4 regions of the Kitasatospora sp. NPDC058218 genome follow, and region 3 is predicted to be linked to each of the others. Evidence: riboswitches for the same ligand, from Rfam matches in the RefSeq annotation. Region 3 holds a riboswitch; each other region holds the start of a gene.
The links. A riboswitch is a leader RNA that binds a small molecule or an ion and turns the genes downstream of it on or off. The one in region 3 is predicted to bind cobalamin.

Region 1 (4,997 bases), on a different contig from region 3:
AACTGGCTCTTCACGTGCTCGTCGAAGCCCACGGCCGCCGCCGTGGCGGCGGCGTCCGCGGTGTTGCCGCCCTTGGCCGAGCCCTCGACGGTGAAGAAGCCGTACCGGCCCAGGGTGCCCTTGGTGTTGGTGCAGCCCGGAGTGGTGCAGAACGCCGGGGAGCCGGGGGCGGCGGCGCCCTTGAGGTGACCGACGTAGTTCTTCACCGCGGCCTCGGCCTGCTGCTTGTGGTCGAAGACCGCGACGCCGACCGTCACCGCGCTGTCGCCGGAGACGTAGGTGGCCCGGAGCACCTGGCGGCAGCCCTGGTCACCGAGGATCTTGCCGAGGCCGCCGACCGTGGAGTTGCCGTCCCAGCAGGGCGAGTCGAGCGAGACCACGGTGCGGTTCCAGGTGGCGCCGTTGACCGTCACGGTGAGCGCCGAGAAGAGCGCCGCCGCGTCCTGCGGCGCCGGGTCGGTGGTGGCCTCCCAGAGCGGCTTCGACGGGTCCTCGGGCGTGGCGCTCGCGGTGGCCGTCGGGGACGCCTTGCCGGAGGCCGTGGGCGCCGGCGGCGGCTGGGTGGCCGCCGTGCCGCTGGGCGTGGGCTCGGCGACCGGCTTCTCGCCGTCGCCCTTGTTCATGAACAGCAGGCCGCCGGCGACCAGGCCGCCGACCACCAGGAGGGCGACGGCCGCGCCGATGATCCGGGTCCGACCCTTGCGCTTGGCCTCCGCCTCGTTGCGGTCCGCGAGAGCGGCCCAGTCCGGCTCGGCGTGCTGCGCCGGGGGCTGGGGCTGCGGGGGCTGCGGCTGCTGCCACTGGTGCTGCGGCGGCTGAGGCTGCGGCTGGACGGGCTGCGGGTGCACCGGGGGCTGCGGCTGGACCGGCGGGTGCTGGTGGTGGACCGGCCGCGGCGCCGGCGGCTGGACGTGCGCCGGTGGCTGGGGCACGGGCGGCTGGGGCTGCGGCGGCTGAGGCTGCGGCACCGGCGGCTGGGGCACCGTGGGCACCGGCGGAACGGCCGGCTGCGGCGCCGGCACCGGCGGCCCGTACGAGGCCGGCGGCGGGCCGAACCCGCCCGGGGCCGGCGGCACCGGCTGCGGCGCGCCGGGGTACGGCGCGGGAGCCGGCGGCACCGGCGCGGGCGGGGGCACGACAGGGCCACCGACGGGCGGCGGGCCCTGCGGTGCCTGTCCGGGTGTGCCCGGCTGCTGCTGGTTCTGTGCGCCCCCCGGCCCGGCGGGAGGGGGCGGCTGCTGCCCCGGCGAGGCGGGCCGGTCGGCCCACTCCCCGGGCGTGCCCGTTCCGTCGCTCATGCGCCCACCTCACTGCGCTCGGCGGTCGCTCCGCGAATCCCGCTGATGTTGATGATTCGCTCGCTCCGCTCGCTCATGAGCCGAGATCGTAGGGCATGCCCCTGACGGAGGGTCCGCCCGGTGACCATTCCGTTTCCGAATCCGAACACCCGGCGGGCTCCCGGGCGCCCCGCGACGGCCGTCACAGCCCGCCGCCGACGCCCGCGAAAGCCCCGACACGGCCCCGGAACAGCCTCCCCGGACAGCCCGCCGCCGGCACCCGCGAAAGCCCCGACACGGCCCCGGAACAGCCCGGGAACGGCCCCTTGCCGGTGCCACCGGCCATCACGCCGACACGCGATGCCGCACAACATGTGGGGTCGCATCGAGCAGACACCACTAGATGTATGCTCGACCCTGCTGTCGACGCAGGGGAACCCGGTGCGAGTCCGGGACTGCCCCGCAGCGGTGTGCGGGCGGCTCCGACCAGAGCCCGCGAGTCCGAGTACCTGCCGACGGCGTGCTGCCTGGCCTCCCCGCAGAGGCCTTTCGCACCAGTAGTACTTCCGGGCCTCGCGGGCGGGCCGGGGATGCCACCGTCGCGCGACGCCGTCCGGCCGTCGCGCCGTGCTCCCCTGCCCCGAACGGCCCGGCCCCGAGCCACCGACGCCGATCGCCGCCAGGAGAGAGCGCCTTGACCACCGCTGCCTCAGTCACCCTGCCCGCCCAGGGTTCCAGCTCCGCCCCCGTCGACCCGACGGTGTCCGACCCCGGTGGCGCGCTGCTCCGGCTGCTGACCGACCGCAGCGCCGACCTCCCCCAGGTGGACCCCGGCCATGTCGCCGCCGCCGCGCTGCGCGGCCGCCACGCCGGCTCGGACTTCGCCGAGCTGCGCGGGCTGGCCGTGGACGCCGCAGCGTCGATGATCGCCGAGGACCCGCAGTACTCGAAGCTGGCCGCGCGCCTGCTGGCGCTGGAGATCGTCGACGAGGCGAACAGCCAGGGCTCGGTCACCTTCTCGGACTCGATCGCGGTCGGGCACGCCGAGGGCCTGATCGGCGACACCACCGCCGACTTCGTCGGCAAGCACGCCGTCGCCCTGAACGCGCTGATCGACCCCGAGGGCGACGACCGCTTCGAGTACTTCGGCCTGCGCACCGTGCAGTCCCGCTACCTGCTGCGCCACCCGATCACCCGCAAGGTCGTCGAGACCCCGCAGCAGTTCCTGCTCCGTGTCGCCTGCGGCCTGGCGGTCGGCGACAACGAGCAGTCGGTGCGCGAGGTCTCCGAGCTGTACGGCCTGATGAGCCGGCTGGAGTACCTGACCTCCTCGCCGACCCTCTTCAACTCCGGGACGAAGCACCCGCAGATGTCGAGCTGCTACCTGCTCGACTCGCCGCTGGACAACCTGGACTCGATCTACTCCCGGTACGCCCAGATCGCCCGCCTCTCCAAGCACGCCGGCGGCATCGGCCTGTCCTACTCGCGGATCCGCTCGCGCGGCAGCCTGATCCGGGGCACCAACGGCAAGTCCAACGGCATCGTCCCGTTCCTGCGCACCCTCGACTCCTCGGTCGCCGCGGTCAACCAGGGCGGCCGCCGCAAGGGCGCGGCCTGCGTCTACCTGGAGACCTGGCACGCGGACATCGAGGAGTTCCTGGAGCTGCGCGACAACACCGGTGAGGAGGCGCGCCGCACCCACAACCTGAACCTGGCGCACTGGATCCCGGACGAGTTCATGCGCCGGGTCAACGCCAACGCCGACTGGTCGCTGTTCTCCCCCGCCGACGTGCCCGAGCTGGTCGACCTCTGGGGCGCCGACTTCGACGAGGCGTACCTGAAGGCCGAGCAGGCCGGCAAGGCCGTCCGCACCATCCCCGCGCAGACCCTGTACGCCCGGATGATGCGCACCCTGGCGCAGACCGGCAACGGCTGGATGACCTTCAAGGACGCCTCCAACCGCGCCGCCAACCAGACCGCGCTGCCCGGCCGCACGGTGCACAGCTCCAACCTCTGCACCGAGATCCTGGAGGTCACGGACGACTCCGAGACCGCCGTCTGCAACCTCGGCTCGGTCAACCTCGGCGCTCACGTCGCCCCCGGTGCCACCGCCGCCGACCTGCTGAACGCGATGGACTGGGACCGCCTGGACGCCACCGTCCGCACCGCCGTCACCTTCCTCGACCGCGTGGTGGACATCAACTTCTACCCGACCCCCGAGGCCGGTGCCTCCAACTCCCGCTGGCGCCCGGTCGGCCTCGGCGTGATGGGCCTGCAGGACGTCTTCTTCCAGCTCCGCCTGGACTTCGACTCCGCCGAGGCGAAGACCCTCTCCACCCTCATCGCCGAGCGCATCATGCTCACCGCGTACGAGCGCTCCGCCGACCTGGCCGAGCAGTTGGGCCGCCACGAGGCCTACGGCGAGACCCGCGCCGCCCGCGGCGAGCTGCACATCGACCACTTCGGCTCGGCCGCCCCGCAGTGGGCCGGCCGCTGGGAGGCGCTGCGCGCCCGGATCGCCGGGACCGGTCTGCGCAACTCGCTGCTGCTCGCCATCGCTCCCACCGCCACGATCGCCTCGATCGCCGGTGTCTACGAGTGCATCGAGCCGCAGGTCTCCAACCTGTTCAAGCGCGAGACCCTCTCCGGCGAGTTCCTCCAGGTCAACCCGTACCTGGTGCGCGAGCTGAAGGAGCTCGGCGTCTGGGACCAGGTGACCCGGGACGCGCTGCGCGACGCCAACGGCTCCGTCCAGGACCTCAACTGGCTGCCCGCCGAGGTCCGTTCGCTCTACCGCACGGCCTGGGAGCTGCCCCAGCGCGCGCTGATCGACCTGGCCGCCGCCCGGATGCCGTACATCGACCAGAGCCAGTCGCTGAACCTCTTCATGGCCGCGCCCACCATCGGCAAGCTCAGCTCGATGTACGCGTACGCCTGGAAGGTCGGCCTGAAGACCACCTACTACCTGCGGTCGCGGCCGGCGACCCGGATCGCGCAGGCCGCCTCGGGCACCGCCCGCGCCGCCGCGCCGGTGTCGGTGGCGTCCCCGACCCTCAGCCCGGAGGAGGAGGCCGCGCTGGCCTGCTCCCTGGAGAACCCCGAGTCCTGCGAGGCCTGCCAGTGAGCACCACCCCCGACAATCAGCCCGGCCGCGAGAAGATGCTGCTCGACCCCGGCTTCGAGCTGACCCTGCGTCCGATGCGCTACCCGTCGTTCTACGACCGCTACCGCGACGCGATCAAGAACACCTGGACCGTCGAGGAGGTGGACCTGCACTCCGACGTCGCCGACCTCGCCAAGCTGAGCGACGGCGAGCGGCACATGATCGGCCGCCTGGTCGCCTTCTTCGCCACCGGTGACTCGATCGTCTCCAACAACGTGGTGCTGAGCCTCTACAAGCACATCAACTCCCCCGAGGCCCGGCTCTACCTGTCCCGGCAGCTGTTCGAGGAGGCCGTGCACGTCCAGTTCTACCTGACGCTGCTCGACACCTACCTGCCCGACCCCGAGGACCGCAACGCGGCCTTCGCCGCGGTGGAGAACATCCCCTCCATCCACCAGAAGGCCCAGTTCTGCTTCAAGTACATGAACGCGGTCGACCACATCGACTCGCTGCAGACCAAGGACGACCGCCGCGCGTTCCTCCTGAACCTGATCTGCTTCGCGGCCTGCGTCGAGGGCCTGTTCTTCTACGGCGCCTTCGCCTACGTGTACTGGTTC
Region 2 (4,997 bases), on a different contig from region 3:
CCTGCACCGCGCGGTCGACCGCGGCCGGCTCAGCCCGGCCGGGCGCGAGGACGCCTGGGCCCACCTGCTGTTCGCCGACGACCCGGAGGCCCTGGCCGACCGTCAGCTGGTCGTCGAGGCCGTGGTGGAGGACGAGGCGGTGAAGACGCAGGTCCTCGCGACCCTGGACAAGGTGCTCGCCGACGAGCAGGCCGTCCTCGCCACCAACACCTCCGCCATCCCCGTCACCCGCCTCGGCATCGCCACCGGCCGCGCCTCGCACGTCCTGGGCCTGCACTTCTTCAACCCCGCGCCGGTCATGCCGCTGATCGAGGTGGTCTCCTCGCTGCACACCGACCCGACCGTCCTCAACCGGGTGGCGGGCTTCGCCGAGGACGTCCTCGGCAAGCACGTGGTGCGCTCCCGGGACCGGGCCGGCTTCGTCGTCAACGCCCTGCTCGTGCCGTACCTGCTGTCCGCGATCCGGATGGCCGAGGCCGGCCACGCCACCGCCCGGGACATCGACGCCGGCATGGTCCACGGCTGCGCCCACCCGATGGGCCCGCTCGAACTCGCCGACCTGATCGGGCTGGACACCGTCCAGGCCATCGCGCAGTCGCTGTACGACGAGTACAAGGAGCCGCTGTACGCGCCGCCGCCGCTGCTCGCCCGGATGGTCGAGGCCGGCCTGCTCGGCCGCAAGGCGGGCCGCGGCTTCTACCCGCACCGGGCGGCGGCCTGAGCACGCCGGTGCCCCGGTCTCCGTCGCGGAGGACCGGGGCACCGGTGTACGTCCGGGCGTCGGGGCGCCTGCTCTCAGGGTTCTGTTGTCAGGGCTCCTGCTCCCAGGGCTACTGCTCTCAGGGCGCGGTGATGCCCGGCTGGGCGCCCGCGCCGAAGGACCAGCCCTCGACCTCCCCCGGCGCCGGGTCGTAGCTGCCCGCGCCCAGGTTGCTGTACGACCACGGGCCGCCGTGCTGGGCGTGCCAGTACGACCAGTAGGCGCTGCCGGTCGGGTTGGTGCAGGTCGACGGCAGGGCGTTGATCTTGCAGACGAAGCCGGGGAACCGCGGGTGGAAGGCGTACGAGAACCCGGCGCCGGTCAGCGCGGCGAGCCCGCTGGCCGGGTCGCCGGGGGCGCAGCCGGTCTGGATGCCGCCGCCGACGGCGGTGAAGTCGACGACGACGGTGACGCCGGTGGTGCCGCTGCAGGCGGCCGCCTGCGCCTGCGGGGCCTGGACGGCGGAGGCGCCGAGCAGGCCGGCGGTGAGGGCCGCGGCGGCGGCGATCGAGCCGAGGGTGCGGCGGGCCGGTCGGGCCGGGGTGAGGGTGTCGGTCATCGGAGTGTTCCTCTCGGGGTCAGGGCGTTCAGTGCGCGGCCGGTGCCGGGCAGGCCGCGGTGGGCGCGGCCGGACGCGCGCCGGCGGCGGAGAGGGTGGCCAGCGGCGTGCCGGCCAGGCCGAGGACGGCCTGCGCGGTGGCCCGGGCACCGTTGCCCGGGTTGAAGCCGGACGCGTCGTAGGCGACCGCCCCGCGCACGTCCGGGGCGGCGGCGCAGCCCTGCTGGAGCTTGACCAGGCTGCTCCAGCCCTTGAGACCGGCGACGAGGCGTCCGCCGGAGAACAGCGCCTGGGTGGCGAGGCCGGTGGTGTTGGCGTTGGACGCCGTCGCCCCGGCGGCCGCGAAGCCGCCGTCGGCGTTCTGGTGGGCCGTCAGCCATCCGAGGCCCGCGTTCGCCTTGGCGGCGCGGCCGGTGGCGGCCAGGGCCTGGGCGGCGAGCGCGGTGGCGTCCGGGTCGCTGGTGCAGGTGGCCTGGCCGAAGGAGACCGGGAAGCCGCCGTCCGCGCACTGGCTGCCGGCCAGGAAGTCGACGGCGGCGGCCGGGGCGCCGCCGGGGGCGCGGTGGAGGGCGATCAGGGCCAGCGACTGCCCGAACGCGTTGCTGTAGTCCCCCCACTGCGACCGGTCGGAGAAGCGGCCGCTCGGGCTCTGCAGCGAGCGGAGCCGGGCCGGCAGGTCGACACCGCCGAAGGCGGCCGGGTTCCCGCCGCGGACCTCGACGGCGAGCAGCAGCTTGGCCGTCGCCCCGGCGTACGCCTCGGTCGTGCCGTCACCGAGGTAGCCGCCGATGACCTCGGGCTTCGCCAGCCAGGCGGTGGCCCGCGCGGCCGCCTGGTCGGAGCCGCGGGAGGCGGCGAAGGCCAGCACGGCGTCGATGGTCAGCCCCTGGTCGGGGTAGGCGGTGCCGTCGAAGACGGACTCGAAGTGGTCCCCGTCGACGAGCTGCCGGGCCAGCCAGCCGGCCGCGGCGGCGTCCGGGCGGTGGGTGCCGGCGTCCTGCGCGGCGACGGTCGGGGCCGGGGCGGCCTGGGCGGCGGCGGCCGCGGGGAGCACGGTGGCGAGGGCGAGCGCGGGTATCGCGAGCAGGCCGAGGGAGCGGCGGAGCACGGGCACGAGAGGCCTTTCCGGGCCTGGACGCAGGGGCCCGGAGAGCGTCGGCACCACGCCGGACAGCCCTCGGAGCTCCGGCCCGCAGACCACGACGGGAGGAGTGGACACCTCTCCGCCGCCGGGTACTCGGGCTCGCCGCCGACAGCCGTCGGCGGCCTACCGTTGCGGGTCAGCGCCGGATTCGGACCGGACTTCCCCCGACGGCGGAGTCAGAACATGACGGCTCATCATGGCGACGGCCAAAAGGCCGGGTCAAGGGCCCGTGCGTGACGACTCCCGCGTCCCGGTCGTGGCGGACGCCCCGGACACGCCGGTGGCCCGCACGGGCGGCCGTCCGAACCCGGACCTCGCCCACCGGCCGACGGGCCTCGACGCCCCCGCCGCCACCCCCGCCGCCACACCCGTCCTCGGGCCGGGCCGCATCACCGGCCGGACCGCCCGCATCACCGTGATCCGCCCCTCGGCGCCCGCACCGGGCCCGGGCGGCGGGCCGTACCGGCCGCCCGAGCGCGGACACGGCGGCGCGCGGCACAATCACTGCCATGCAGCACATCTTCCTCATCGGCATCGGCGCGGGCGATCCCGACCACCTCACCCTGCAGGCGGCCAAGGCACTCGCCCGCACCGACGTCTTCTTCATCCTCGACAAGAACGAGGAACGGCAGGACCTGATCCGGCTGCGCCGACAGATGCTCACCGAGCACGGCCGGCCCGGCCACCGCGTGGTCGAGGTCCCGGACGCGGAGCGGGACCGCACCACCCCGGCGTACGGCGCGGCCGTGGACGACTGGCGCAGCCGCCGGGCCGACCTGGTCGAGCGACTGGTCACCGAGCACCTCGGCCCGGACGAGACCGGCGCGTTCCTGGTCTGGGGCGACCCGAGCCTGTACGACAGCGTCATCGCCGTCGTCGACGAGGTGCTGGCCCGCGGCGTCGTCACCTTCGGGTACGAGGTGATCCCGGGCATCAGCAGCGTCTCGGCGCTCGCCGCCCGGCACCGCACCACCCTGACCCGGGTCGGCCGCCCGGTGCAGATCACCACCGGCCGCCGCCTCGCCGAGGGCTTCCCCGAGGGCGTGGACGACGTGGTGGTGATGCTGGACGGGCGGGCCGCGTTCACCGAGATCGACCCCGAGGGCCTGGAGATCTTCTACGGCGCCTACCTCGGCACCCCGGACGAGATCCTCGCCGCCGGCCCCCTCGCGCAGACCGCCCCACGGATCCGCGAACTGCGCGAGCGGGCCCGCGAACGCAAGGGCTGGATCATGGACACCTACCTGCTCCGCCGCTCGGAGAGCTGACGCCCCCGGTGCGCCCCCACCCGGCCCGGGGGCGCACCACGGGCCGCCCGGCCCGGGTCGGGCCCGGTGCATCCGGCCGTGTTCGCGGCCCGGGCGGGCCGGCTACGAACCGGCCGAGGCTCCCCCGACGTCCCCGGCGTCGCCGACGTCGCCGTCCTCGTCCCCGACCGTGACATCCTCGCGCTCGACGGCCCAGTCCCTGCGGCGCTCGCGGTTCAGGACCCAGTCGGAAGCCGGGCGGGGAGCCGGGCGCGCCGCGTCACCACGGGACGCGGTCGCGCACACCCGCCGCAGCAGGGAGTTCAGCTGGGTGCGCTCCCCCCGCGTCAGGGACGCCAGCAGGCCGTCCTGCACCGCCGACGCGTCGCTGTGCAGGATCTCCAGCGCGACCTGCCCGGCGGAGGTGAGCGTCAGCACCTCGTGGCGGCCGCCGACCTGGACGAACAGGGACTGCACCAGGCCCGCCGACAGGAGTTCGTCGAGCGAACGCGCGGTTTCGGCGGCAGCGCCCGGGACCTGGGCGAGAAGATCGGGGCGGGCATGCGGCCCCAGCCGGGCCAGCATGGAGAGGACGGAAAGGTGGGCCTGGCTCATCCCACGGAACTCCAGGCGCTCCGCGAGCAGGGAGTCGGCCGCCCGGCCGGCCTCCGACAGGAGGTGGACGGTCTGCTCGAAGGGGCTCGACGACCCCTTTCTCCTGTCGTACACGTCGCATCCAATCGCTGGGGAGGGCCGCACCACCTCCGGCGGGGGTCACGGGAACCACCGACGCCATGCCACGCTGCCGAACGCCGGTCACAGGAGGACCGCAGGACCTGCCCGCACGCCGCGTCGGGCACGGCACCGCACTCCAAGGTGAACCGAGGCTAACCATAGCGGCGCCGGGGCGATCGGTCTACATCGATGTCGTCCGTCGAGCCCCCACCGGAGCCCGCGCCGTGCCGTGCGGCGCCGAGCCGCGCCGCGCCCGTCAGCGTCCCCGCACGGCCTCCGCGGCGTACTCCACGTACTCGTGCAGCCCGTACGCCAGCCCCAGGCTCAGCAGGGACACCGCCGTCACCGCCACCAGGCACACCACGCCCACCCGCAGCGCGCGCCCGTGCGGCCGGACCGGCACCGACCCCAGCAGCGCCTCGACCCGCTGCGGCACCGGCCCCGCGCCCACCGACAGCAGCGGGTTCCGGCTCCCGCCCGCCCGGACGGCGGCGGAGCCGGCCAGCGCCGCCCGCGCGATCGCCGTCGCCGCCAGCCGGCGGTCCCCCACCG
Region 3 (4,997 bases):
GCGTCTTGAGGGTGAACGGGACCACGTGGTCGAACGGCTCTCCGGGCCGGTCCACGGCGACGGTGAAGTTCCAGCTGTTGAGCTGCCTCCCGTAGCCGAGGAACGGCTCGTAGCCGGCGAAGACCGAGACGTTCCCCCGCTGGTCCTCCGCCGCCAGCCGGCTCAGCAGTGTCTCGTCCTGCGGCCGGGCGCGCGGTGCCTGGGCGGGGTCGAAGGCGCCCCGGCGCAACTTGGGCCGCAGGACGCCGTAGAACGTGATCAGCCGTTCGACCAGCACGACGCCCCAGGCCACGGCGAGCAGCGGGAGGGCGAGGGGCGGCAGCGGGAGCGGGATGACGGAGGTCGCGGGGTCGGAGAGGGGCTGGTAGGCGAAGGCGGCCACCAGGGCGACCGCGGTCAGGGCGAGCAGCACCTGGGCGGTGGTCTGGCGGGCGCGTGCGGCGAGGGCGTAGCGCAGGACGCAGACCAGGTCGACACCGGGTGAGGAGGCGACGGCGCGGTGCGGCTCCTTGAGGACGGACTCGATGGCCCGGCCGGCCAGGTCGCCCTCCAGTTGAACGGCCGCGCACAGGTAGCGGGTGGCGTCCGTCGCCAGGGGTGCGGCCGGCTGGTGCGGCCCGGGGTGGGGCGTCGTCGTCCAACTGCTCGATGTGGCGGGCGTCGCGACCGCGCCGGTGGCCGGGGGCATCGGCGCGAACGTGGGTGCCATCGGCGGTGCCGTCTTCGCGGGCCCCGGCAGGATCGGTCCGGGCGGTGCCACCGGGCCCGGGCCGGTGGCACCCGGGCCGGCTCCGCAGCCGGGGCAGCGGGCGGTGGACGGCGAGCAGGCCGTGCCGCAGACGGAACAGGTCCACATGTCGAATGTGCTCATCTGATCATCGGCGGCTCTCGTGCGACAACAACGTCCCCGTGTGCCGGCGGGGACGCGTCGGCAGGGTGCCGCGGAGGCCTCGCGCATGCATGCCCACAGCATGTACCTGCCCGGGACGGTCCGGCGCCATACGCTTTCGTCGTTACCAAACCAATACGTGATGTTGCGTCAAACTTGACCCTGGTCAAGGGAGTTGATCATCGCATCACGGCGATCAGGGGTGGCACCCTGGACTTACTAGGACGTCCGACTATATGGTCGTGAACAAGGCCCGCAGTGCAGGGAAGCCGGTGTGAATCCGGCACGGTCCCGCCACTGTGACCGGGGAGTGCGTCGCCGCAGTACCAGCCACTGGCAGCCAGCCGGGAAGGCCGGGCGGCGCGCGGTGATCCGGGAGTCAGGATACCGACTGCGGGTGTTCCGTGTTGTCCACGAGGATGGAGCAAACACGCATGGCACCGGTCTGCGTTCTTCCCGACCCTGGTGATCCTGCGACGGCCGCGGTGTGCCCGTCACCCTGACGGTGTGCCGCGCCCGGCAGTACCCGTGTGCGCCCGCGCCGAGCCAAGCTCGCACCGGGCCCACGGCGTCCCTGCCGTGCCCCAGTTCCCTCGGATCCACCTGACGTCCTGACGAGAGCAGGCTTGTGATGATCCGTGAACTCACCCACTACATCGGCGGAAAGCACGTCGTCGGCACCTCCGGGGTGTTCGGCGACGTGTACGACCCCAACACCGGTACGGTCCAGGCGCGCGTCCCGCTCGCGAGCCGGGCCGAGACCGAGGCGGCCGTCGCCGACGCCGAACAGGCCCAGGTCGAGTGGGCCGCCTGGAACCCGCAGCGGCGGGCCCGGGTGCTGCTGCGCTTCCTCCAGCTGGTCGAGGCCGAGCGCGAGCCGCTCGCCCGGCTGCTCTCCGCCGAACACGGCAAGACCGTCGCCGATGCCCACGGCGACCTCCAACGCGGGCTGGAGGTGGTCGAGTTCGCCGCCGGCATCCCGCACCTGCTCAAGGGCGACTTCACCGACAGCGCCGGCACCGGCATCGACGTGTACTCGCTGCGCCAGCCGCTCGGCGTGGTCGCGGGCATCACCCCGTTCAACTTCCCCGCGATGATCCCGCTGTGGAAGGCGGCGCCCGCCATCGCCTGCGGAAACGCCTTCGTGCTCAAGCCCTCCGAGCGCGACCCGTCGGTGCCGCTGCGCCTCGCCGAGCTGTTCGTCGAGGCGGGCCTGCCGCCGGGGGTGCTGAACGTCGTCAACGGCGGCAAGGAGGCGGTGGACACGCTGCTCGACGATCCGCGCGTGCAGGCGCTGGGGTTCGTCGGGTCGACGCCGATCGCCGAGTACGTCTACGCCACGGCGGCCGCGCGGGGCAAGCGCGCGCAGTGCTTCGGCGGCGCCAAGAACCACATGATCGTGATGCCGGACGCCGACCTCGACCAGGCCGCCGACGCGCTGATCGGCGCCGGGTACGGCTCCGCCGGCGAGCGGTGCATGGCCATCTCCGTCGCGGTGCCGGTGGGGGAGGAGACCGCCGACGCGCTGGTCGCCAAGCTCACCGAGCGGATCGCCGCACTGAAGGTCGGTGCCTCGCACGACCCCGAGGCCGAGTTCGGGCCGCTCGTCAGCCAGGACGCCCTGGACCGGGTCCGCGGCTTCCTGGACCTGGGCGTCGAGGAGGGCGCCGAACTGGTCGTCGACGGCCGCGGCCTGACCGTGCCGGGGTACGAGGACGGCTACTTCCTGGGGGCCACGCTGTTCGACCGCGTCACCCCCGGGATGCGGATCTACCGGGAGGAGATCTTCGGGCCGGTCCTGTGCGTGGTCCGCGCGGCGGACTACGAGGAGGCGCTGCGGCTGCCGAGCGAGCACGAGTTCGGCAACGGCGTGGCGATCTTCACCCGGGACGGCGACACCGCCCGGGACTTCACCCGCCGGGTGAACACCGGCATGATCGGCGTCAACGTGCCGATCCCGGTCCCCGTCGCGTACCACACCTTCGGCGGCTGGAAGCGCTCCGGCTTCGGCGACCTCAACCAGCACGGTCCGGACTCGGTCCGCTTCTACACCAGGACCAAGACCGTCACCTCGCGCTGGCCCTCCGGGGTCAAGGAGGGCGCGAGCTTCACCATCCCGACGATGGGCTGAGGCCGCCGTGCACACCCTGACGGAGGACCAGCAGGCCATCGCCGGGACCACCCGGGACTTCGCGCGCGAGCACCTGGCGCCGTACGCGGTCGAGTGGGACCGGGACAAGCACTTCCCGCTGGACGTGCTGCGCAAGGCGGCCGGGATCGGACTCGGCGGCGTCTACGTCCGCGAGGGCGCGGGCGGTTCGGGGCTCACCCGGGAGGACGGCGTGCTGGTCTTCGAAGCGCTCGCCACCGGCTGCCCCTCGATCGCGGCCTACCTCTCCATCCACAACATGGTCGCCTGGATGGTCGACCGCTACGGCACGCCCGCCCAGCGCTCCCGCTGGCTGCCCGGGCTGTGCGCGATGGAGAGCCCGGCCAGCTACTGCCTGACCGAGCCCGGGGCGGGCTCGGACGCCGCCGCCCTCGCCACCCGCGCCGTCCGTGACGGCGACGGCTGGGTGCTGGACGGCGTCAAGCAGTTCATCTCCGGCGCCGGCGCCTCCCGGCTGTACGTGGTGATGGCCCGGACCGGGGGCGAGGGGCCGCGCGGGATCTCCGCGTTCGTCGTCGAACGGGACGACCCCGGGCTCTCCTTCGGCCCGAACGAGCGCAAGATGGGCTGGAACGCCCAGCCCACCCGCCAGGTCGTCCTGGACGGCGTCCGGCTGCCCGCCGACCGGCTCCTCGGGGCCGAGGGCGAGGGCTTCCGGATCGCGATGAACGGGCTCAACGGCGGCCGGCTGGGCATCGCCGCCTGCTCGCTCGGCGGTGCCCAGGACGCGCTGGAGCGGGCCACCGGCTACCTGGCCGAGCGCGAGGCGTTCGGTGCCAGGCTCCTGCACGCCCAGGCGCTCCAGTTCCGACTGGCCGACATGGCAACGGAGTTGGAGGCGGCCCGGTCGCTGCTCTGGCGCGCCGCCGCCGCGCTGGACGGCGGCGACCCGCGGGCGCCGGAGCTGTGCGCGATGGCCAAGCGGTACGCCACCGACACCGGCTTCGACGTCGCCAACGCCGCCCTCCAACTCCACGGCGGCTACGGCTACCTGGCCGAGTACGGCATCGAGAAGATCGTCCGCGACCTGCGGGTGCACCAGATCCTGGAAGGGACCAACGAGATCATGCGCGTCATCGTCGCCCGCGGCCTGACCGGAGCCGCCTGATGACCGGCAACGCAGCGGCCGACAACGCAGCGGCCGGGCGTGTGGCGGCCGACGCCGGCACCGACGAGGTCCTCGTCCGGCGGGAGGGCCGGGCGGGCCTGATCGTCCTCGACCGGCCCGCCGCGCTGAACGCCCTCACCCACGACATGGTGCGGCGGATCACCGCCGCGCTGGAGGAGTGGGAGCGGGACGACCGGGTGGAGACCGTCGTCATCACCGGGGCCGGGGAACGCGCCTTCTGCGCGGGCGGTGACATCGTCGCCATCCACCGCGCCGCCACCGGTGGGGATCCGAGCGCGGTCGAGGAGTTCTGGCGCGACGAGTACCGGCTGAACGCCCGCATCGCGCGGTACGACAAGCCCTACGTCGCCGTCATGAACGGCATCGTGATGGGCGGCGGGGTCGGTGTCTCCGCCCACGGCAGCGTCCGGATCGTCACCGGGACCACCAGGCTGGCGATGCCGGAGGCCGGCATCGGGTTCGTCCCCGACGTCGGGGGCACCTACCTGCTCGCCCTGGCACCCGGCGAGCTGGGCACCCACCTCGCCCTGACCGCGGGCTCGGTGGGCGCCGGCGACGCCCTGCTCTGCGGGCTGGCCGACCACTTCGTGCCCGGTGAGCGGCTGCCCGCACTGCTCGACGACCTCGCCGCACTGCCCGTCCACGACGCGCTGGCCCGGCACGTCGCACCCGCGCCGCCCGCCCCGCTGGACCGGCAGCGCCGCTGGATCGACGCCTGCTACGCGGCCGGCACCGTCGAGGAGATCGTCGACCGGCTCGGCGACAGCGGCGAACCCGAGGCGAAGAAGGCGGCCGACCGGATCACCGCC
Region 4 (4,997 bases), on a different contig from region 3:
AGGCGGGTGCGGTACGGGTCGCCGGCCGCGACCGGCGCGGACTCCGGCGCGCCGCCCCGGCCCTGCTGCGGAACCGGCTCCCCGCCGGCCGGTGCCTCCGGCTCGGGCTCGGCGGCCGCGGAGCCGTCGGGCGTGTCCGCGGGCGCGGGTGCGCCGCCGCCGTCGGGGCCGCCGCCGTCCGGGCCCGGACCGTCGTCCTGCGGTCCGCCGTCGTCGGGGCCGCTGCCCTCGGGGTCCTGACCGGACTTCTCCCCCTCGGACCGCTGCTCCTCGGGCTCGGCGTCCTCGGGCTGGGCGTCCTCGGGCTGGGCGTGCTCCTCCAGCGTCCGCTCCAGCTGCTCCTCGTCCAGGCCGGGCGCGTCGAAGGGGTTGCGCCGGCGGCGGTGCGGCAGGGCCAGCCGGGCGGCCTTGCGGACGTCCTCCTCCAGCACCTCGGTGCGGCCCGCCCAGGCGGCCAGGGCGACGGCGGTGCGGGCCATCACGATGTCCGCGCGCAGCCCGTCCACCTCGAACGCGGCGCAGACGGCGGTGATCTGGCGCAGCGCCACGTCCGTCAGCACGACCGAGGGCAGCAGCTCCCGCGCCGCGGTGATCCGCTCGGCGAGCGAGCGCTCGTCCCCGGCGAACCGCGCGGCGAAACCGGCCGGGTCGGCGTCGTACGCCAGTCGCCGGCGGACCACCTCGGCGCGCTCCGCCGGCTCCCGGGTGGCGGCGATCTCCACGGTCAGACCGAACCGGTCGAGCAGCTGCGGGCGCAGCTCGCCCTCCTCCGGGTTCATCGTGCCGACCAGCAGGAACCGCGCCGCGTGCCGGACGGAGACGCCCTCGCGCTCCACGTAGGAGCGGCCCATCGCGGCCGCGTCCAGCAGCAGGTCCACCACGTGGTCCTGGAGGAGGTTGACCTCGTCGATGTAGAGCACGCCCCGGTGCGCCCGGGCCAGCAGGCCCGGCTCGTACGCCTTGACGCCCTCGGCCAGCGCGCGCTCCAGGTCCAGCGAGCCGACGATCCGGTCCTCGGAGACGCCGACCGGCAGCTCGACCAGCCGGGCGGGCCGGTGGGACTCCTCGGCGCCGTCGTGCGCGCCGTCCGGGCAGTTCGGGTCCGGTGCGACCGGGTCGCAGGCGAAGCGGCAGCCGTCGACGGCGGCGATGGACGGCAGCAGGCCGGCCAGCGCACGCACCATGGTCGACTTGGCGGTGCCCTTCTCGCCGCGGACCAGCACGCCGCCGACGGCCGGGGAGACCGCGTTGAGCAGCAGCCCGAGCCGCAGGTCGGCCATCCCGACGATCGCGGTGAAGGGGTAGCGGACGTCACTCATGATTCTCCAAGGGGGCCCCGGGCGGCAGGAACGGCAGCGAACCCGCGGCCGGCACCCCGCCCTCGATCAGCTTCCACAGCGCGTCGGTGTCCGCGTGCTCCTCGATCAGGTCGCCCAGCCGGTCCAGCCGGGCCTCGCGCGCCTCGGCGAACGACGTGTCCGGCGCGGGCACGAACGCCCGGCCCGCCGCCGCCGCCACCTCGCGCAGCAGCTCGCGCCGGAAGGCGTCGTTCTCCAACACGCCGTGCCAGGTCGTCCCCCAGACCGCGCCGACCCGGCAGCCGTCCAGGCTCCGGCCGTCCTCGTCGGAGACGAACGCGGCGCCGCCCTCGACGGTCACCACGCCGTGGTGGATCTCGTACCCCGCGACCGGCTGCCCGAACGCCCGGCCGACCGGCCGGGCGAGCACCTTCTCGGCGCCGAACCGGACGTGCGTGGGCAGCAGGGCCAGGCCGTCGACGGCGCCGGCCCGGGACTCGACCTCGTCGTGGATGGCGCGCGCCAGCATCTGGTAGCCGCCGCAGACGCCGAGGACCGGCAGCCCGGCCGCGGCCCGGGCCCGCAGGGCCGGCTCCAGGCCGCGCTCGCGCAGCCAGGCCAGGTCGGCCACGGTGGCCCGGGTGCCGGGCAGGATCACCAGGTCGGCGTCGGCCAGCTCCTCGGGCCGGGTGGCCCAGCGGACCAGCACCCCGGGCTCCTGGGCCAGCGCGTCCACGTCGGTGAAGTTGGAGAGCCGGGGGAAGCGCACCACGGCGACCCGCAGCACGTCGGCGCCGAGCGGCCCGCGGCCCTCGGTGCGGTCCACCACGGTGGTGAGGTCCAGCGAGTCCTCGGCGTCCAGCCAGAGCCCGGACAGCATCGGCAGGGTGCCCAGCACCGGACGGCCGGTCAGCTCGCGCAGCATCCGCAGCCCGGGTGCCAGCAGCCGCGCGTCGCCGCGGAACTTGTTGACGAACCAGCCCGCCACGTGCCGCTGGTCCTCCTCCGACAGCAGGGCCAGCGTCCCGTACATCGCCGCGAAGACGCCGCCGCGGTCGATGTCGCCGACCACCACGACCGGCAGGGCGGCGGCGGTGGCCAGGCCCATGTTGGCGATGTCCCGGTCGCGCAGGTTGATCTCGGCGGGCGATCCGGCGCCCTCGCAGACCACCACGTCGTAGCGGCGGCGCAGGTCGGCCAGGCACTCCAGGGCCCGCTCCAGCAGGACGGGCTTGCGCTCGCGGTAGTCCAGCGCGCCGACCTCGGCGACCGCGCGGCCGAGCAGCACCACCTGGCTGCGGCCGTCCGCGCCGGGCTTGAGCAGCACCGGGTTCATCGCCGCCTCGGGCTCCACCCGGGCCGCCTGGGCCTGCATCGCCTGGGCGCGGCCGATCTCGGCGCCGTCGGCGGTGACGAAGGAGTTCAGCGACATGTTCTGCGCCTTGAACGGCGCCACGGCGACGCCCTGTCGGGCCAGCCAGCGGCAGATGCCCGCGGTGACCACGCTCTTGCCGGCGTCCGAGGTCGTCCCGGCGACCAGCAGTGCGTTGCTCATGCGCTCCCCCTTCTCATCCCCGCCTTGAGTGCCTGCACGACGGCGTGCCCGGCGACGGTCGTACCCAGTGCGAGCAGTCCCACCCGGCGGGAGAGCCGGCAGGCGCGCTCGATGTCGTCCACCGTCACCGGCCGCAGCTCGCCGCCCAGCACCGGCCGGTGCTCGACCCGGGAGCCGTACTGCAGGGTGCCGCCGAGGCGCACGCCGACGGCGCCGGCGAACGCCGACTCGGCCTGACCCGCGTTGGGGCTGGGGTGGGCGGAGCCGTCCCGGCGCCAGACCCGCCAGGCCGTCCGGGGCTCGGGCGCGGCGGCGACCGTCAGCAGCGCGGTCAGCCGCGCGCCCGGCCAGCCCGCCACGTCGTCCAGCCGGGCCGAGGCCCAGCCGAACCGGGCGTGCCGCGGCGAGCGGTGGCCGACCATCGCGTCCAGGGTGTTGACCGCGCGGAACGCCAGCAGCCCGGGCGCCCCCGCGAGGGCGCCCCAGACGAGCGCGTTGACCACGGCGTCGGCGGTGTTCTCGGCGACCGACTCGACCACCGCGCGGGCGATCTGCTGCTCGTCGAGCGCGCTCGGGTCGCGGCCGCACAGGTGCGGCAGCCGCCCGCGCGCCGCCGCGAGGTCGTGCGCGGCGAGCGAGCGTCCGATCGTGCGGGCCTCACGGGTGAGCGAGGTGCCGCCGAGCACCGTCCAGGTCGCGGCCGCGGTCAGCGCGGCCCGCCCGAGCGGTCGGCGGCCCAGGGTGCGGTCGGCGGCCACCGCACCGGCCGCGACGGCGCCCACGCAGAGTGCGGTGAACACGGTGCCGACGGCGCGGTCGTCGCGGTGGATCCGGCGCTCCAGGCGGCCGGCCGCGCTGCCGAAGAGGGCCACCGGGTGGCCGCGGCGCGGGTCGGCGAAGCGGGCGTCGGCGAGGTACCCGGCGGCGGCGCCCAGCGCATGGGCGGCGGCGCGGGTCAGCGGGCGCACGGCGGACAGCAGAGGGCTCGGAAGGTCGGGGCAGCCTGCATCGCGTGCGTGTCCTCACTCAGGGTCCGCGCCCTGGATCGACGTACCGGGGGCGAGAGTCTCCTGGCTTCCGGGGCGAACGCACTCCCGGGCCTTCCGGCGGCTCGTGACGGCCCGCCGCGATGGGCCCCCTCCGGTGCCGCGACGGGCAAGGAGGGACTCCGAGTGCGCTCCCCGGTGACAGTGGCGGGACCGCGCCGGACTCGCACCGGCTTCCTCTGCATGCCTCCGTTTGGCTGAAGGATCCCATCACGCGGCCGAACCGTGCGTCAACCAAGGTCACGGAGGGGTTGGTCACAGCGCCGCCGGGTTTCCCGGCCCCGTCGCTACCTCCGATCGGCACCCCCCGCAGGGGCATGACAGCCTGTGGGATCGTCCAGTCGCCTGGAGGAGCCTCCAGGCCCGCTTCGTGTGTTCGGCGGCTGGGTGGCGGCCGAACCACCCCCTACCGTCTGGTCCCATGCGACGCAGACAGCCACCCGCCCTGCCTCCGGTGCCCTTCTCGCCCGCGGCCGCCCGCGCGCACCGCGCCGGCCTCGGCCTGACCCCCGAGCAGGTGGTCGAGGGCATGGCCGCGCACGGCGTCCGGCTGCTGCCCGCCCACGTCCTCGGCTGGGAGAGCGGTGAGCTGCGCCCCACCGAGGAGGAGTTCATCGCGCTGGCCCGGGCGCTCTGGTGCCCGCCGGCCCAGCTGATGGGCGTCCGCCCGGCCCTGCTGCGGGACTTCCGGGTCGCCCGGGAGCTCAACCAGGAGAGCGCGGCCCACCGGATCGGCGTCACCCCGCGGCAGTACCAGCAGGCCGAGGCGACCGGTCAGTGGGACGGCGACCAGGCGCAGACGTACGCGCTGGCCCAGGCGCTCGGCCTGACACTGCGCGAGCTGGTCGCGGTGACGGGCCGGGGCGAGGAGCTGGACCGGCGGCTGCGGCAGACCGTGGACGGCCGCTGGCAGGCGCACGTCCGGGCGATCGGCCGGATCGTGCCGGTGCGCGAGGACGACCTCGCCACCGTGCTGGCGGTGCTCCAGAACGAGCATCAGGTCTTCTCGCACTGGGGCGCCGGCAGCTGGGGCTCCCCGGCCCCGGCGGCGAGTGCCCCCGGGGCGCTGGCCCGGCCGCTCGGCGAGCGGTTCTGGGA

Region 1: another riboswitch for cobalamin. It lies ahead of ACFVYI_RS17875 (ribonucleoside-diphosphate reductase subunit alpha); the one in region 3 lies ahead of ACFVYI_RS08390 (CoA-acylating methylmalonate-semialdehyde dehydrogenase).
Region 2: another riboswitch for cobalamin. It lies ahead of ACFVYI_RS05200 (prenyltransferase/squalene oxidase repeat-containing protein); the one in region 3 lies ahead of ACFVYI_RS08390 (CoA-acylating methylmalonate-semialdehyde dehydrogenase).
Region 4: another riboswitch for cobalamin. It lies ahead of ACFVYI_RS28525 (cobalamin biosynthesis protein); the one in region 3 lies ahead of ACFVYI_RS08390 (CoA-acylating methylmalonate-semialdehyde dehydrogenase).

The regions. Positions count from the first base shown of each region.
Region 1 covers NZ_JBHVWC010000025.1:56,355-61,351, forward strand. The annotation lists gene ACFVYI_RS17870 (hypothetical protein) at 1-1,298, opposite strand, end outside; cobalamin riboswitch at 1,668-1,809, shown strand; gene ACFVYI_RS17875 (ribonucleoside-diphosphate reductase subunit alpha) at 1,996-4,401, shown strand; gene ACFVYI_RS17880 (ribonucleotide-diphosphate reductase subunit beta) at 4,437-4,997, shown strand, end outside.
Region 2 covers NZ_JBHVWC010000006.1:39,449-44,445, forward strand. The annotation lists gene ACFVYI_RS05190 (3-hydroxybutyryl-CoA dehydrogenase) at 1-721, shown strand, start outside; gene ACFVYI_RS05195 (flagellar hook-length control protein FliK) at 840-1,319, opposite strand; gene ACFVYI_RS05200 (prenyltransferase/squalene oxidase repeat-containing protein) at 1,348-2,433, opposite strand; cobalamin riboswitch at 2,530-2,669, opposite strand; gene cobF (precorrin-6A synthase (deacetylating)) at 2,973-3,731, shown strand; gene ACFVYI_RS05210 (MarR family winged helix-turn-helix transcriptional regulator) at 3,834-4,439, opposite strand; gene ACFVYI_RS05215 (M56 family metallopeptidase) at 4,702-4,997, opposite strand, start outside.
Region 3 covers NZ_JBHVWC010000010.1:5,489-10,485, forward strand. The annotation lists gene ACFVYI_RS08385 (hypothetical protein) at 1-871, opposite strand, end outside; cobalamin riboswitch at 1,129-1,300, shown strand; gene ACFVYI_RS08390 (CoA-acylating methylmalonate-semialdehyde dehydrogenase) at 1,521-3,020, shown strand; gene ACFVYI_RS08395 (acyl-CoA dehydrogenase family protein) at 3,028-4,167, shown strand; gene ACFVYI_RS08400 (enoyl-CoA hydratase/isomerase family protein) at 4,167-4,997, shown strand, end outside.
Region 4 covers NZ_JBHVWC010000050.1:18,338-23,334, reverse strand. The annotation lists gene ACFVYI_RS28535 (putative cobaltochelatase) at 1-1,319, opposite strand, end outside; gene ACFVYI_RS28530 (cobyric acid synthase) at 1,312-2,853, opposite strand; gene ACFVYI_RS28525 (cobalamin biosynthesis protein) at 2,850-3,821, opposite strand; cobalamin riboswitch at 3,917-4,080, opposite strand; gene ACFVYI_RS28520 (transcriptional regulator) at 4,321-4,997, shown strand, end outside.